DNA from 4 places in the Streptomyces sp. NBC_01267 genome. Region 1 is predicted to be linked to each of the others. Evidence: riboswitches for the same ligand, from Rfam matches in the RefSeq annotation. Region 1 holds a riboswitch; each other region holds the start of a gene.

What was found. A riboswitch is a leader RNA that binds a small molecule or an ion and turns the genes downstream of it on or off. The one in region 1 is predicted to bind cobalamin.
Region 2: another riboswitch for cobalamin. It lies ahead of OG709_RS07245 (cobalamin biosynthesis protein); the one in region 1 lies ahead of OG709_RS31425 (CbtB domain-containing protein).
Region 3: another riboswitch for cobalamin. It lies ahead of OG709_RS02845 ((2Fe-2S)-binding protein); the one in region 1 lies ahead of OG709_RS31425 (CbtB domain-containing protein).
Region 4: another riboswitch for cobalamin. It lies ahead of metE (5-methyltetrahydropteroyltriglutamate--homocysteine S-methyltransferase); the one in region 1 lies ahead of OG709_RS31425 (CbtB domain-containing protein).

The regions. Positions count from the first base shown of each region.
Region 1 is NZ_CP108455.1:6,999,269-7,003,473, forward strand. It holds gene OG709_RS31415 (alkaline phosphatase family protein) at 1-475, opposite strand, end outside; gene OG709_RS31420 (CbtA family protein) at 761-1,528, opposite strand; gene OG709_RS31425 (CbtB domain-containing protein) at 1,549-1,773, opposite strand; adenosylcobalamin (AdoCbl) riboswitch at 1,776-1,920, opposite strand; gene OG709_RS31430 (histidine phosphatase family protein) at 2,228-2,848, shown strand; gene OG709_RS31435 (DUF2127 domain-containing protein) at 2,838-3,611, opposite strand; gene OG709_RS31440 (hypothetical protein) at 3,841-3,984, shown strand; gene OG709_RS31445 (DUF4135 domain-containing protein) at 4,002-4,205, shown strand, end outside.
Region 2 is NZ_CP108455.1:1,556,029-1,560,233, reverse strand. It holds gene OG709_RS07250 (cobyric acid synthase) at 1-1,367, opposite strand, end outside; gene OG709_RS07245 (cobalamin biosynthesis protein) at 1,364-2,293, opposite strand; cobalamin riboswitch at 2,410-2,548, opposite strand; gene OG709_RS07240 (hypothetical protein) at 2,689-2,919, opposite strand; gene OG709_RS07235 (inorganic phosphate transporter) at 2,939-4,174, opposite strand.
Region 3 is NZ_CP108455.1:584,470-588,674, reverse strand. It holds gene OG709_RS02855 (acyl-CoA dehydrogenase family protein) at 1-1,176, shown strand, start outside; partial or broken gene OG709_RS02850 (ECF transporter S component) at 1,956-2,132, shown strand; cobalamin riboswitch at 2,180-2,302, shown strand; gene OG709_RS02845 ((2Fe-2S)-binding protein) at 2,425-3,186, shown strand; gene OG709_RS02840 (LacI family DNA-binding transcriptional regulator) at 3,475-4,205, opposite strand, start outside.
Region 4 is NZ_CP108455.1:6,641,666-6,645,870, forward strand. It holds gene metE (5-methyltetrahydropteroyltriglutamate--homocysteine S-methyltransferase) at 1-2,040, opposite strand, end outside; cobalamin riboswitch at 2,201-2,419, opposite strand; gene OG709_RS29710 (hypothetical protein) at 2,727-3,347, opposite strand; gene OG709_RS29715 (RHS repeat-associated core domain-containing protein) at 3,365-4,205, opposite strand, start outside.

The DNA of each region.
Region 1 (4,205 bases):
CCCGCGTGTAGTACCCCATGACATAAGGGCCGTTGGCGCCGTCGGCCTTGCGGTGGGCGGGCAGCCACTGGTCCATCCTGCCGTTGTTCCACGCCTCGTGCTGCACGGACCAGGCGTGGCTGGTGGACGGGATGGCCTGGGCGCTGGAGGTATGGGTGTCCAGGTGGAACGGCAGCAGGTAGCCCTTGGGGTTCACCGCGTCGGGCTGATAGAAGACCGAGCGGCCGTTGTCCAGCTTCTGCGCGTGCGGGTCACTGAATCCGCGTACGCCGGAGAGCGTGCCGAAGTAGTGGTCGAAGGAGCGGTTCTCCTGCATCAGCATCACGACGTGTTCGATGTCGCGCATGGAGCCGTGGCGCGGCGGACCGGCCGCCACGGCCTTCTGCACGCTGGGTGGCAGCAGTGAGAGTGCGGCAGCGCCACCGACGGCACCGGCCGCTGATCCAAGGAGTCTGCGTCGCGTCAACTCGGCCATGAACGTCCCCTTCTCGATCGAGCTCGGTTCGAGTCCTGCTTCCGGACCCGACGGAACTCTTCCGGGCCCGGGTGTGAGGCGGAGGAAGGAGGAGATGAACAGGTGGCCAATACACCGGTGGCCGCGGTGCTCCCCGATCCTCCCGTGCGGATCGTGCGGATCGTGCGGATCGTGCGGATCATGCGGATCGGTCCGGGCCCCGGACGGGCCCGGACGCGCAGAACCCGCCTGGACCGTGGTCCGGCGGGTTCTGTCCCGGTGTGTCAGCCGTCAACTGTTGCGCCGTCAGCTCACCGGTGCGGTGTTGCGTAGGGCGGTGCTGTCCTCGCTGCGGGCCGGGACCGTACGCGGTATGAGATGCCGTTCGGCGAGGTGGCCGAAGAGCAGCCCGAAGGCGGTCCACAGCGTGAACTGGATGGCGAGTGCCGAGAGCCGGAACCGCCAGAGCAGCGTGGCCGGGAAGTCCTTCGGCACCTCGTTGATCGTCGGCAGGAACGCGTACGCCAGCCCGACCGCCACGAGGAACGCGGCCCCGGCCGTGATCGTGGCGTTCCAGTTGCCCAGACGGGGCGCCAGCCGCTTGCCCACCAGCACGGCGGCGACGGCGAGCAGCACGCTGAGCACGATCATCAGGAAGTACAGGGTGGTGCGTTTGCCGATGGTGTCGGGGCTGCCGACGGACGGCGGGTTCGCCGGGTACTTCAGGAAGGGCACGAGGTACACGGCGATCAGCGCGCTGACCGAGATCAGCACGGCGGTGGCACGCGGGCCGAACCTGCCGATACGGCCGAGTGCGACGCAGAACGCGAGCGCGGCGATGCCACCGACCGCGACACCGAAGACGAGCACCCCGGTGGCCAGCCCGGCCGTGGACTGGAGCGAACGGCTGACCAGTTCCTCTTCGTGCTCATGGCTGTGCGAGCCCTCGAAGGCGATGGCCGAGTCCACCTGCGGCTCACCGAGCAGATAGGCGACGATCAGCGCCAGCACACCGGCGACGAGCCCGGCGAGCATGCCACGGACCAGCAGGGCCCGGACGGATATGGAGTTCATGGAAGCGGATCCCCCGGGCGTCAGTGGCAGGGGAAGCCGAGGAGATGACGGCCGTCGTGAACCCACTCGTGCACGTCCGAACCGGAGACGAGCGAGGTCGCGCCCTGCTCGGCGCCGACGAAGTACAGCAGGATGAGCATGAGGATCCCGAAGAAGACCGCCCACGGGGCGATGGCCTTGAGGGAGATGGGTGCGATCGCCGGAGTGGCGGGGGCACTCGGGGTGGGGGCAAGGGTGTTTGCCATGGCAGAACCTCCTGGGGAACACGCGTCCCGATCGTGGTACCTGAGACGAAGGCGCTGGGTCTGACTTCCCGGGTTTCGGGTTCACAGTGGCGCGACCGTGCCGGATTCTCACCGGACTTCCGTCACACCTTCGTCGTGTCCACGTGACGGTACCGCCTGCCCGTCCACTCCGCTACGGCGCACCGGCGGTCCGGCAACGCACCGTGACCCGGACCCGCACCCCCCAACCCCCGTGATGTGCCCGCCTCATGAGGGACCGGAGAACGCGACCGGTGCAGGGATGGCAGTACGAGTGATGTGGGTCTCACCAGCGTGGCGCAGCAACACGGGACCGACGCCGGAGAGCGCCGGGAATCACACGGCCGGGCCGCCTCTGAGGGAATGATCGCTGTTCATGGCAGGCTGAACCCCTTGTGCACCATCAACATCTACAGACGCAAAGGACAGGGCGGACATGGGTGAGCTGATTCTCGTGCGGCACGGTGAGACCAGCTGGAGCCGCACGATGAAACACACCAGCTGGACGGATCTTCCGCTGACGGCGTTCGGTGAGGACCAGGCGCGCGCGGTCGCCCCGCTGCTGGCCGAGCGCCGGATCGCCCTCACCCTGACCAGCCCCCTCGCCCGCGCCAGGCGCACCGCCGAGCTGGCCGGGCTCAGCCCCGCGTACCCCGACACCGACCTGCACGAATGGGACTACGGGGCGTACGAGGGCATCACCACCGTGGAGATCCACCGGGACCGGCCCGACTGGGACCTGTGGACCGACGGGGTGGCCGAGGGCCCGCCCGAGCACCCCGGTGAGACCCCCGAGCAGGTCGGCGCGCGAGCGGACCGGGTGCTGGCCACCGTCGACAAGGCGCTGCGCGACGCCGACCTCGACGGGCAGGGCGGAGACGTCGTGGTGGTCGGCCACGCCCATTTCCTGCGGGTGCTGACCGCTCGCCGCCTCGGGCTCCCGGCGTCCGGCGGATCGCTCTTCCGGCTGGACACCGCGTCGGTGAGCCGGATCGGTACCGAGCACGGCCGTCCCGTCGTCGCCGCGTGGAATCAGGTGCCCGCCGTCACGGCGTGACGGCTCCGACCCCCGCCGTGGTCTCCACTTCGAGCAGTGAGGCGCTCTGCCGCTCGGCCTCGAAGGCGGCGTGGCCGCCGCGCAACCCGAACAGCCGCTTGCCGAGCAGGATGTACAGGACGGCCAGGATGTTGATCGTCAGGGTGGCGATCTTCAGCCAACTGACCTTCTCGGTCAGCTCGTAGACCTCCAGGGGCAGGAAGACGGCGGTCGCCACCACGGTCAGGTACTCGGCCCAGCGCTTGGCCCGCCACAGCCCGACACCTTCGATGATCTCGATCAGCGCGTACGCCAGCAGCAGTACGGCCACCAGCATCAGCGTGGAGTGCTTGTAGCCGAAGGTCTTCTGAATCGTGCCGACCACCGGCGAGTGGTCCAGGTCGTAGTGGAAGTGCCGGAACACCGGACGCAGCACGTCCAGGTTCTCGTCGAAGAGCCTGCGCACCGCGTCCTGGCTGTTGCTGAACTTCCATACGGCCACCGCCGCCAGCACGATGAACACCCCGCGCACCGCCCGCTCCACGGCGAGGAAGCGCAGGATGAACAGGTCGCGCAGCACCTTGCCGCGCGGTACGAGCGGGGCCTCGTCCGCGGGGCCCGATCCGTGCGGGTCGCCCAGGGCGAAGTCCCCGCACCGCAGACAGCGCCAGGCCTCGCCCAGCCGCGTCTCGGCGCGCAGCCGCTCCGCCAGTTCCGGCTCCTGCGGGACATAGGTCACGTGCCCGCGCCGTGCGCAGGTGCGCCGGTCCCAGTCGATCTTCAGCATTCGTTTCCCCGTGAGTCAGTGGTCGTGTGCGTACGTTCTGCGGACGGTCGGCCGGGACCCGCACGTATGTGCTGGGCGCAGCCTCGGCCCGGACCGTAGCAACGCATGTTATGCGCCAGATGGCGAGCCGCCCCAGGCGATCCCTTGACGCCGGCGATCACGCTCTGGAATTGTCCCGACGCAGTGAGCCGCAAGTGCATGCTTCGCCCCACATCGGAGGATGGACATGAACGTGACCGCCCAGGAAGAACTCCGGACCGAGGCCTCCCAGGTGCTCGATCTCACCATCGGTGAGCTGGAGACGGAAATCCCGGACTACGAGAGCGCCCGCCCCATCAGCTGTATGGCCGGCGGCTACTGCCTTCCGTAACCGGCGGACGGCAGGCTGTGCGCCAGTCACCCGAACTGCCCCCGGCCGCCGCGCGGTTGATCCGCGCGGCGGCGCGGGGAGGGGCCACGGAGGCCTTTCCGCCCGTGGTCACCGCGGGGCCTGACGGCACGGTGGCCAGGGACCCGGGCCCCCACGGGGAGGCCGTTGCCCATCGGCTCGGCGAGCTGCTGGCCGGACCCGCCTTCACTCCGCTGCTCGAC
Region 2 (4,205 bases), 5.4 Mb from region 1:
CCCGCCGCGCTCGCGACCTCGCGCAGGAACGCGCGGCGGAAGCCGTCGCTCTCCAGCGAGCCGTGCCAGTGGGTGCCCCAGACGGAGCCGACCCGGCAGCCGTCCAGGAAGGGGACGCCGTCGGTCACGTCGGCGACGCCGTGATGGATCTCGTACCCCTCGACGCGCTCGCCGAGGGCCTCGCCGACGGGCCGCGCCAGGGTCTTCTCGGCGGCGAACCGTACGCGCACGGGCAGCAGCCCGAGCCCGTCCACCGACCCGGCGCGCGATTCGATCTCGTCCTCGATGTGCTCGCCGAGCAGCTGGAAACCGCCGCAGATGCCCAGCACGGGACGGCCTTCCGCCGCCCGCCGGGCCAGCGCCGCCGCGAGCCCGCGCTCGCGCAGCCACTCCAGCGCCCGCACGGTGCCACGGGTGCCCGGCACGATCACCAGGTCCGCGTCGACGAGCTCCTCGGCCCGGTCCACGAACCGCACGACGACCCCGGGCTCGGCGGCCAGCGCGTCGACATCGGTGAAGTTGGACATCAGCGGTACGGCGCACACGGCGACCCGCAGGACGTCCGGTCCGTACGGCTCGGCGACGGCCGACTCCCGTACGGCGCCCCGCATCGAGACGTGCAGCCCGTCCTCCTCGTCGATGCCGAGGCCGTGCGCGAACGGGAGCACCCCGTACGTACGCCGCCCGGTGAGCCCCTGCAGCATGTCGATGCCGGGGCGCAGGAGGGACACGTCGCCGCGGAACTTGTTGACGATGTACCCGGCTATCAGCTCCTGGTCCTCGGCGCTGAGCAGCGCGGTCGTGCCGAAGAAGGAGGCGAAGACGCCACCGCGGTCGATGTCGCCCACCACCACCACCGGGAACCGCGCGGCCCGCGCGATGCCCATGTTGACGATGTCCGTCCGGCGCAGATTGATCTCGGCAGGACTGCCGGCCCCCTCACAGATCACCGCGTCATACGTGCCCCGAAGTTGTGCCAGACAGTCCGTGACGGTGCCCAGCAGGGCTTCCCGCCCCCCGCCGTACGCGGATTTCCCGCCGGACGCGTCGCCGAAGAACCCGCGGGCGCTCATCTCGCCCACCGGTCTGCCCAGCAGCACGACCTGGCTCGACCGGTCGCTCCCCGGCTTGAGGAGCACCGGGTTCATCAGCGCGGTGGGTTCCACCCGCGCCGCCTGCGCCTGCATCGCCTGCGCCCGGCCGATCTCCGCGCCCTCGCGGGTGACGAACGAATTCAGCGACATGTTCTGCGCCTTGAAGGGCGCGACCTTCACCCCCCGGCGCACCAGCCACCGGCAGATCCCGGCCGTGACCACGCTCTTCCCGGCATCCGACGTGGTTCCGGCGACCAGCACTCCGCCACTCATCCGCGCACCTTCCTCACCAGGAGAGCCGTCGCGAGCGCCAGTACGGAGACCCGCCGGGACAGCCGTACCGCGCGCTCGATGTCGTCCACGCCGACGGGCCGGCCGCCGCCGTTGAGCACGGCCCGGTGCTCGACCCGGCCGCCGTACGAGAGGGTGCCACCGAGCCGTACGCCCAGCGCCCCCGCGAACGAGGCCTCCACCGGACCGGCGTTGGGGCTGGGGTGCTTCGCCGCGTCGGCGCGCCAGGCCCGCACGGCACCGCGCGGGTCCGGGCCGGCCAGCGTCGCGAGGACAGCGGTCAGCAGGGCTCCCGGCCGGCCCGCCACGTCGTCGAGCCGGGCCGAGGCCCAGCCGTACCGCAGATACCGGGGCGAGCGGTGGCCGACCATTGCGTCCAGTGTGTTCACCGCCCGGAACCCGGCCAGACCGGGCACCCCGGCCAGCGCCCCCCACACCAGCGCGCCCACCACGGCGTCGGAGGTGTTCTCGGCGACGGACTCGACGACCGCGCGGGCCATCTGCTGTCCGTCGAGCGCCTGCGGATCACGCCCGCACAGATGCGGCAGCCGCTCCCTGGCCGCTTCGAGTTCGCCCGAGGCCAGCGCGTCGCCGACCGCCCGCGCCTCCCGGCCCAGCGAGGTACCGCCGACGACGGCCCAGGTGGTGACGGCGGTCAGGGCGATGCCCGCGGCGGCCCGGCCGCGCACGGCACGCCGGGCCAGCAGGGCGGCGCCCACCACGCCTCCGGCGCACACCACGGTGTGCAGCGCCCCGCGTCCGCGGTGGTCGCGCCACAGCCGGCGCTCCACGGCAGCCGCGGCCCGTCCGAAGGCGGCCACCGGGTGTCCGCGCCGCGGATCGCCGACGATCAGGTCTGCTACGAGGCCGGTGGTGGCGCCGTACACGAATACACGCTCGGCACGCATCGGGTCAGCAGGCCGATACGCCTCGGAAAACCTTCGTACCGGTAGTACTCACAGCATCGGGCAGCAGGCAGCCGCGCATGGCGATATGTCCTCACTCAGGGTGTCCGCGCCCTGGTTCGACGTGATCGGCGGTGAGAGTTCCTGGCTCCCGGGGGGTGACCCCCGATGACAGTGGCGGGACCGCGCCGGATTCGCACCGGGCTTCCTCTTTTGCCGCCGTATTGGCTCCGGCAGTCCACCACGCCCCGCGAACACCCGTCAACTCCCCCTTGACCTGCAAGGAGGCAGTGTGCTGAGCCCCACACGAACCGCCCCCCGGCGGGCCGTGGAAGGCCGGTCGGAGGGCGGTTCGGGTGGAACGGGGAGTGGAGCCGGGGGACGGGGGTGCGGGGCGGTCAGGCGACGATCAGATAGATCCCGTACGCCACGGCCGCCGCGCAGAGAGCGAAGCAGGCGTACGCGCCGGTGCGCGCGGCGAGCGCCGGGCCCCGGCCGGTGGAGCCCGTCTCCTGCGCGGGCTTCCCGGCGAGGCCCACGATGCCGAGGGTGAACAGGCCCACGAGTCCGACGGTCGCCACGAGGCTGACGCCGAAGACGGTGCCGAGAGCTGCCCAGTCGATGTTCATGCTGCGGTGTCCTTCTGCTTCAGACCGTGGCCGGTCGGCTGGGCTCCGGTGCGGCGCCCCCCGGTGCGGGGATGGTGGCCCTGAGTTCGTCGGCGGACAGTCCGGCCGGGGGAGGGGCGACGGCCGCGATGGCGGTGGTCACCACACCCGCGGGCTCGTCGGGGGTGACGCTGTGCTGGTCGACCGGCTGGCGGCGGGAGAGCGACCAGATGACACCCGAGCCCGCGATCAGCAGGGCGGCCACGGCGGCGACGCCCCAGGGGCCGTTGCGGGTCAGGTACTCGGCGCCCGCGCCGACCACGGCCGCCGCGGGAAGCGTCAGGCACCAGGCGACGGCCATCCGGGTCGCGGTGGACCAGCGGACCACCCCGCCCTTGCGGCCGACGCCCGCGCCCAGCACGGCGCCCGAGCAGACCTGGGTGGTGGAGAGGGAGAAACCGAGGTGCGAGGAGGCCAGGATCACGGTCGCGGCGCCGGTCTGGGCGGCGAAGCCCTGCTGCGGCCTGAGTTCGGTGAGCCCCTTGCCCATGGTGCGGATGATGCGCCAGCCGCCGAGGTACGTACCGAGTGCGATGGCCGTGCCCGCGGAGACGATGACCCACAGCGGAGGGTTCGAGCCCGGGGCGATGACGTTGCCGGTGACCAGGGCGAGGGTGATGACACCCATGGTCTTCTGCGCGTCGTTGGTGCCGTGGGCGAGGGAGACCAGTCCGGCGGAGGCGATCTGGCCGGCCCGGTAGCCCTTGGCGGTGGCCTTCTCGTCCGTACGGCGGCCGATCCGGTACGTCAGCTTGGTGGCGAGCACCGAGGCGATGCCGGCGACGACGGGTGCGGCGACCGCGGGCAGCAGCACCTTGGTGACGACGACATCGCCGTTGACACCGGAGGAGCCGACCGACATCAGCGTGGCGCCGATGAGTCCGCCGAAGAGCGCGTGGGAGGAGCTGGACGGCAGGCCGAGCAGCCAGGTCAGCAGATTCCAGAGGATGGCGCCGACGAGCGCCGCGAAGATCACCTCTGTGGTGATGCCCTGTTCGTTGATGATCCCGCCGGAGATCGTCTTGGCGACCTCCACGGACAGGAATGCTCCGACGAGGTTGAGTACGGCGGACATGGCCACCGCGGTCTTCGGCCGGAGAGCGCCGGTCGAGATGGTCGTCGCCATCGCGTTGGCCGTGTCGTGGAAACCGTTCGTGAAGTCGAACACGAGAGCGGTAATGATCACGATCCCAAGGAGCAGGGTCAAGTGTTCCATTTACCTGGGCAATCGTTCGAGGTCATTGACG
Region 3 (4,205 bases), 6.4 Mb from region 1:
ACCCCCGAGCAGCAGCGGCTGCGCGCCGAACTGCGCACCTACTTCGCCGAACTGGTGCCGGACAACGCCTACGCGCGCTACGCGGACGCGGGAGCCCAGAAACGCTTCTACCGCGAGACGGTGCGCAGACTGGGCACCGACGGCTGGCTGGGCGTCGGCTGGCCCGAGGAGTTCGGCGGTCGCGGACTCTCCCCGATGGAGCAGTTCATCTTCTTCGACGAGGCCGCGCAGGCGGGCGTACCGCTGCCGCTCATGGCGCTCAACACCGTGGGTCCGACCCTCATGCGGTTCGGCACCGACGAGCAGAAGGCGTACTTCCTGCCGAAGATCCTCAAGGGCGAGATCGACTTCGCGATCGGCTACAGCGAGCCCGACGCGGGCACCGATCTCGCCGCGCTCAAGACCCGGGCCGTACGCGAGGGCGACGTGACCACCGGGCACTACACGGTGAACGGGCAGAAGATCTGGACCACCAACGGCGACACCGCCGACTGGGTCTGGCTCGCTGTCCGTACGGACCCGGCCGCCCCCGCGCACAAGGGCATCACGATGCTGCTGGTGCCGACCGACGACCCCGGGTACTCCTGCACCCTCATCAACACCCTCGCCTCGCACGACACCACCGCCAGCTACTACGAGAACATCACGGTCCCCGCCTCCCGCCGCGTCGGCGAGGAGAACAAGGGCTGGCGGCTGATCACCAACCAGCTCAACCACGAGCGCGTCACCCTGGCCGCCCACGGCACCATGGCCATCCGCGCCCTGCACAACGTGCAGTGCTGGGCGGCCGACACCGAGCTCGCCGACGGGCGCCGGGTCATCGACCTGGGCTGGGTGCGCGGGCGCCTCGCGAGGACCCACACCAGGCTCGACGCGATGAAGCTCCTGAACTGGCAGATGGTCAACGCCGTGCAGAACGGGACGCTCACCCCGCAGGACGCCTCGGCGGTCAAGGTGTACGGATCGGAGGCCCGCCGGGACGCCTACGCCTGGCTCATGGAGGTCGTCGGCGCGGCAGGATCTCTCAAGGAGGGATCCACGGGCGCGGTGCTCCACGGTGAACTGGAGCGCGGCTACCGCTCGGCCGTCATCTTCACCTTCGGCGGCGGCAACAACGAGATCCAGCGGGAAATCATCTCCTGGATCGGGCTGGGGATGCCCCGCGTGCGGCGGTAGGCCCTGCGGGCGGGACGGACGCAGTCTGCCCGCTCGTCTCGACCGTGGCGGTGGCGCGGTGGCGCGGTGGCGCGGTGGCGCGGTGGCGCGGTGGCGCGGTGGCGCGGGGGCTCGGAATGCCGGAGGCCCGGGAGAACGGGAGAAGAAAGGTCCGCGAGGAGGTGGCCCGGCTGCGCGCGGGGGCCGAGCGTGTGCAGGGCCGTGCTCGCGGTAGAGGAAGGCTCCCCTGGTAGGGCTGGCCGAATCCCGCCCTACCTGTGGGTCGCTTGATCTGTTGCCATGGCTGAGGGTGGCGGGGGCGGCACCGTGGGATGGGGGTGTTGTGGGGCCAGGGGCCTCTCCCCTGAACGGAGCACGGACCGGCGAGCGTTGCAGCGATGGCTGCTCGGCAGGTTCACCCTGACCGATGTGATGACCGACACCGCGTTGCCGCCGGGAACGGACCCAAGGGAGGCGTTCGATTTGATCAGGCATGGGCGGCAGGAGCTGGACCGGTTGCTCCACATCGTGGATACGCCTGGGACCGCCGAGGCGGCGTAGTACACGACCAGCCCGAGCGGTGATCAAACTCCTGCCCGGCGAATGCCGATGGAGACCGCCGGTGAGCCGGGACTCGACGAGATCCTGCTGCAGTGGCGGCTTTCCGGCGGCTGCGTTTCATGGGGCCACCAGCAGGCCGTGGCGTCTCAATGGCCCCAGGGTGCAGGGCTCTTCCGCCGAGGACCAGGCCATTTCTTTCCGCCGTCCGACTCAACGCCTGCGTCTCGCTCGTCATCGCCCTGGCGGCCTCCTTCGGCTGGGACACCGGGCGGGCCGTCACCAACTTCGTCTGCATCATGCCGGCCGGACCTGCGGTGCTGACCACGTTCCGGCGCGCTGCCCGACGGGCCCGGTTCCAGGCTCCGGTGCACTTCACGCCGGCCCGCCCGGCGGCACCCGACAAGGAGCAGCGCTGATCCGGATGTGGAACGGCTTGATTGACCCGCCGGAGAAACGGGCCCTACGCTCCCCGTGGAGTGATGGCACAAGGAAGCTGGTGAGATTCCAGCACGGTCGCGCCACTGTGAGCCACGCCACCGGAAGGTGGCCGGCGAGTCGGACACTGAGCCCTCACTCCGCCCGTACACGCAAGGGACGCACGATCCCAGAGGGAGGGCTCACCTTGAGTACCGTTTCCACATTCCGTCCGGTGGCCGCACCGGGCGCGATCGGGACCGCCACCTCGCAGCAGCCGGACCCTGTTCCGGCATGAGCAGCCCTCCTGCGGCGAGCGCGGTGATCGGGGAGATCGCCGAGCTCGGTCCGTTCTTCGCCGTGCAGGCCCACCCGCCCGGCGTGGAGCCGCCCGAGCCCTGGCAGCGGATCACCCGCCCGCTGCTCGAAGCCCGTGTGACGGGTGTACGGGACTGGCTGGCCGCGGCCGGCGGGCAGTCGCCCGACGCGGTCGAGATCCGGGTCGCGGCATCCGTCGCCCACCTGGGACTGGCCGCCCGGCTGATCTCACCCGCACTGGCCGCCGCCGTCCTGCACGGCCTGGTACCCGCCCCCGGCCTCGCGGATCTCCGGTGGCAGCCCGTGATCGGCGGCCAGATCCCCCTGTCGCTGCCCAGCGATGCCTTCACCGACCTGTCGCTGCCCGCCGGTGCCTGCACCGGCGGATCCACGGTTGCGCCGACCCGGCTCGCCGACGAGCTGAGCAGTCGTCTGCTGGACGGCCCACTGCGTGAACTCGCCGATGCGATGGCGGAGTTCACGGTCTCCCGGCGCATCCTGTGGGGCAACACCGCCTCGGCCGTCAACGGAGCCGCGTCCATGATCACGACTACCCGCCCGGACCTCACCGCACGGACCCGTGCCATCACCTCACGTCTCCTGGAACGGCCCCCACTGCGCGACGCGAGCTGTACGGGGCCCGACGGAGCGTTCCGGCGGCGCAGCTGCTGCCTGATCTACCGCGCCGCGCCCGGTGCCTCAGGGGCTCTGTGCGGGGACTGCGTACTGTCCCGTTGACCAGGCCGCTCACCCGGCCTTCGCACCTGTGGAGGAACCGCCGCGCGCCGACGTGCCGAGCCTCGCGGAATCGTCCTGGGCGGAGCGCCGGCCGTCGCGCTCGCACCGGAGGAGTACGGACGGCCGGGCCTGGCCCGCCGCCGGCTCGGTGGCCAGGGCTCCCGCAGGAGCGCCCCGAACCGCGACGTGGCGCTGACCGAACCCCGGTCGAACCCGGACCGGCTCCGACGCCCTCGCCCACGAGTGGCCGCCCCCGCGCCGACCGCTCGTGGGCGGGGGACGCGCGGCTCAGGACGTCTCGCGGCGGACCAGGAAGGGGGTGGCCAGCACGCCGGCCACTACCGATTCCGTGCGTGCGGGCCGTTCCAGCACGGAACGCACCGCAACGCACAGATGGTCGGCGATCTCCACGGGATCGAGGGCGACCGAGGAGAGCATCGGCCGCAGGAATGTGGCGATGGCCAGGTTGTCGGCGCCCACCAGGGCGACATCGCCCGGTATCGTCGCGCCCTGGTCGTTCAGGGCGCGGTGCAGCAGCGCCCCGTACTCGTCGTTGTAGGTGAATACGGCGGTCGGACCGCCGGGCCGCCGCACGGTGGCGGCTGCGGAGGCCGCTGATTCGTGGGTGGCCTCCATGGTGATCTCCTCACCGCGCGCGCCGGCCGCGCGAGCCGCGTTCTCCAGCCCTTCGGCGCGGGCACGGCCCAGGCCCTCCAGCGGCCCGGCGGGGATGATCGCCGCGAGGCGCCGGTGCCCGACGGCGAGCAGGTGCGCTGCTGCTTCGGCGCCGATCCGTCCCTGGTCGAACTCCAGCGTGTCGGCCCAGGGCGTGGGGCCGCTGGAGATCATCAGAACCTCGGTCCCGGCGCGGCGCAGCAGGGCGACGGAGGATTTCGTACACCGGTCGGCCGTCACCAGGACCGCCGCGGGGTGCAGTTCCGCCCACATGCGTGCCGCCGCCATGCCGGTGGTCCCGCGATCCCCGTGCACCAGCAGGGTCAGGCCGTCGGCCCGGAGCT
Region 4 (4,205 bases), 360 kb from region 1:
CTCCAGGCTGATGACGTCGGCGTCGAGGTCGTCGATGGCCTGGACGATGTCGCCGAACTCCGCGTAGCACATGTGGGTGTGGATCTGGGTGTCCGGACGCACCCCGCTGGTGGTGAGCCGGAACGACTCGGTGGCCCAGTCCAGGTACGCGGCACGGTCGGCGGTCCGCAGCGGCAGGGTCTCGCGCAGCGCGGGCTCATCGACCTGGATGACCGAACTGCCGCTCACTTCCAGGTCGTTCACCTCGTCGCGCAGGGCGAGAGCGACCTGCCGGGCGGTGTCGCCGAGTGGCTGGTCGTCGCGGACGAAGGACCAGGCGAGCATGGTGACGGGCCCGGTGAGCATGCCCTTGACCGGGCGGTCGGTGAGCGACTGGGCGTACGAGGTCCAGCGCACCGTCATCGGTTCGGGGCGGGAGATGTCGCCGGCCAGGATCGGTGGGCGGACGTAGCGGGTGCCGTAGGACTGGACCCAGCCGTGCCGGGTGGCGAGGTAGCCGGTGAGCTGTTCGGCGAAGTACTGGACCATGTCGTTGCGTTCCGGCTCGCCGTGCACCAGGACGTCGATGCCGGTCATCTCCTGGAAGGAGATGACCTCACCGATCTCGGCCCTGATCCGCTCCTCGTAACCGGCCGTGTCGATCCGGCCCGCACGCAGGTCGGCGCGGGCCGTGCGCAGTTCATCGGTCTGCGGGAACGAGCCGATGGTGGTCGTCGGCAGCAACGGCAGCCCGAGGTGGGCCCGTTGGGCGGCGGCCCGCGCGGTGTACGGCTGGGAGCGGCGGCCGTCGGCGTCGGTGACGGCGGCGGCCCTGGCGCGTACGGCCGGGTCGTGGGTGAGGGGGGAGGCCGCCCGGGAGGCGAGAGCGGCCCGGTTGGCGGCGAGTTCCGCGGTGATGGCGCCGGTGCCCTGTGCCAGCCCCTTGGTCAGGGTGACGATCTCGGCGGTCTTCTGCCGGGCGAAGGCGAGCCAGCGAAGGATCTGCGGTTCGATGTCCCTCTCGGGCGCCGTGTCGAGCGGGACGTGCAGCAGGGAGCAGGAGGCAGCCACGTCGACCCGGTCGGCGAGGCCGAGAAGAGTGGCGAGGGTGGCCAGCGACTTCTCGTGGTCGTTGATCCAGACATTGCGGCCGTCGACGACCCCTGCGACGAGCCGCTTGCCGGGCAGCCCGCCGACGGCGGCGAGGTCTTCGAGGTTGGCGGCGGCAGCGTCCGTGAAGTCCAGCGCCAGACCGTCCACCGGGGCTTTCGCCAGTACGGGGAGCGCCTCGCCGAGCCGGTCGAAGTAGGAGGCGACGAGCAACTTGGGCCGGTCGCTCAGGCCGCCGAGCTCGCGGTAGGCGTGGGCGGCGGCGCCCAGCTCGGCCGGGGAACGGTCCTGGACCAGTGCGGGCTCGTCGAGCTGTACCCACTGCGCGCCGGCGGCCCGCAGATCGGCGAGTACCTCGGCGTAGACCGGCAACAGCCGGTCCAGCAGGGTGAGCGGCTCGAAATCGGCGGCCACCCCGGGGGCGGGTTTGGCGAGCAGGAGATAGGTGACGGGGCCGACCAGCACGGGCCGGGCGGTGTGTCCGAGCGCGAGGGCTTCCGTCAGCTCGGTGACCTGCTTGGTGGAGTCGGTGGTGAAGACGGTGTCCGGGCCGAGTTCGGGGACGAGGTAGTGGTAGTTGGTGTCGAACCACTTGGTCATCTCCAGCGGCGCCACGTCCTGGGTGCCGCGGGCCATCGCGAAGTAGCCGTCGAGTGCGTCGGCGGTGACGGCCTCGCGGTGCCTCCGGGGCACGGCGCCGACCATGACGCTGGTGTCCAGGACGTGGTCGTAGTACGAGAAGTCGCCTGTGGGCACCTCGTGGACACCGGCATCCGCCAGTTGACGCCAGTTGGACCGGCGCAGACCGGCCGCAGTCTCCCGGAGGGCGTCGGCGGTGACCCGGCCCTTCCAGTAACCCTCGATGGCCTTCTTCAGTTCCCGGTTCGGGCCCTGGCGGGGGTAGCCGTACACGGTGGCCCGTGCTGCCGCGGCTGCGGACTTCGCTGTCACGGAAATCTCCTTCGCGAGATGACTCCTTGAGATCCCGGAGACGGGACACGGACGCGAAGGGTAGCGAACCGGACAGATCGGTCGCGCCGTTGAGGCGCCCGTCCGTCTGGTGTGTACGCCGACCCGCCCACGAGGTCACCGGGATATCCGTACGCGAGGGATCGCGTACGGGCAACGGGCAGGTCTTCGGACTCGCGGGCGCGTCCGCCGAGGCGGACACCTACTGGCCGTCGCTTCCCAGGTCCCGTCTCGGGTCCCAGTGCGTATGACGGCGGTCGTTCCCACTCACCGCTGCGGGGCAGTCCCGGATTCCCACCGGGTTCCCTCTTGCGACGCGCCTGCCTGGCGGACAGGGCGAACCAGCTGCACGGGCCAGACTAGAGGGTCGTTCGCCGCGTGGGCACCGCGGTTCACATTCCGGTACGTGAATTGAGACACCGGGCCGGTCCGGCGACCGGCGGGACCTGTGCGAAGAGGTTCCTCGAACTCGGCGTAGAGCGGATCCGGGCTGTCCGGCGAGTCCGCCCGCTCCCCGGACCGCCGTGTGCGGTGAGGGCGACGCGTGGCGGTTCCGCCAGCACCCGCAGGCCAAGGGCGAGGTCCATGAGGGCTACAGCTGCCTGGCTCGGGAACTCGTCGGCGGTCTCATGCGCTCCGTGAGAATCGGGGTGAGACTTCACCAGCCCTTAGAATCCCAGAATTCCGCCAATGATTGCGAATACCAAGGCGATGAAGAAGCATGCGTCAGCGACCGGAGAGATTGTGAACCTAGTCGAAAACGGAGGTGGTACCGCTCCCTTCCGTCGTTTTTTCATGTGCCACTCGATGCGTTCTGCGGCGCGATTTGCCGATCCTACGAAAGTGTCAATCACTGATCCGCCGAATGCGGTAGAGTAGATCTCTTTACCTTCCCGTGTGACCAGATTGAGTGTCCCCCCGTTTCCTCCGCGTACTTCGATGATGCTGTTGTAGGGCACGGTGTGCGTCATCAGTGGATTAATGACCGTCACGGTTACGGAACTCAGCGCAATGCGCGACCTCATGATGCGTCGGATAAGCGCGATGACGAAGAGGGAAACGGCTACGCCGATCGCCATTCCGCCCTCGGGGTGGGAAGCGAAGCCAATGAGCAATCCTACCGATACGAGTCCGAATCCGGTGGTGCTGACCCAGGAGATTATCTTGAAAGACAGCCTCCATAGGATTTCATCCTCGCGTTTTTTCGGCACGGTCGCCTTCCCTTTCTGGTGGTTGCGCGACTGTCGCGCAACTGGTGCGGGTGGGTGAGTGATGTTCATCTCACCCACCCGCACCATGATTTTGATTAGCAAACTCCGCCGTAGGAGCCTGCGCTGGCATTACCTGAGCCGCAGAATACCGTATTGGAAATCGCGTTGACGCTCATGTTGCCGTATGTGGTGCCCCAGTCGATTGCCCCACCTGGGCTATCAGTTGATGTCCAACTCCTGGAGCCCCCGCCGACGCCGCGGGTGCCCGGCACCTTCGTACGGTACGCACGTGGGAGGCGGGCGATCGCGTTTCCTCGATAAGCGGCACCCCAGCTTCTGGCGCCGCCGGCCAGTCTGCCGTAGACGGCTGCGCTGCCGCCGCCAACGGCTGTCCAGGCGAGGTCTTTCGACAACGCGGCAACGTCCCAGTTTCCGGTTCCGATACCGTCTCCGAGGAATTTAGCAGCGGCTATTCCGGCTCCCACAGCGATGCAGGTACCGGCGCTTGCGACGATGCACACTCCAAAGCCGACGATTGCGGAGTAGTTCTTTATGTCATCCCAGTGATTGCCTACCCATTGGGCTGCTCCTGTATTTTTTGCGTTCGTCCAGGCGGCACCCCAGTTGCCCTTCATGATGCTTCCGAAGATGCCGTCCTTCTTCCGCTGTGCCGCCTGGGCAGCCTTTCTCTGGTTCTCTCGTTTGATGGCTTGTGCCTTCTGCCGTGCTGCCTCGGCCTTTCGGCTTTCAGCGGCGTACTTGCGCTGCTGGGCCTTGGCGTTGCCGTCGTCGATCATGTAGTGGGCGGGGTTGGCCCGGTACGCGGCGTACTTCTTCTGGGACGCCTTGTCCTTTTTCGGGGTCTGGTTCCAGACCCATTTTCCGTTCTTGTAGGTGTAGCCGGCGTTCATGCCGCGTTCGGCTGCCCAGCGGTCG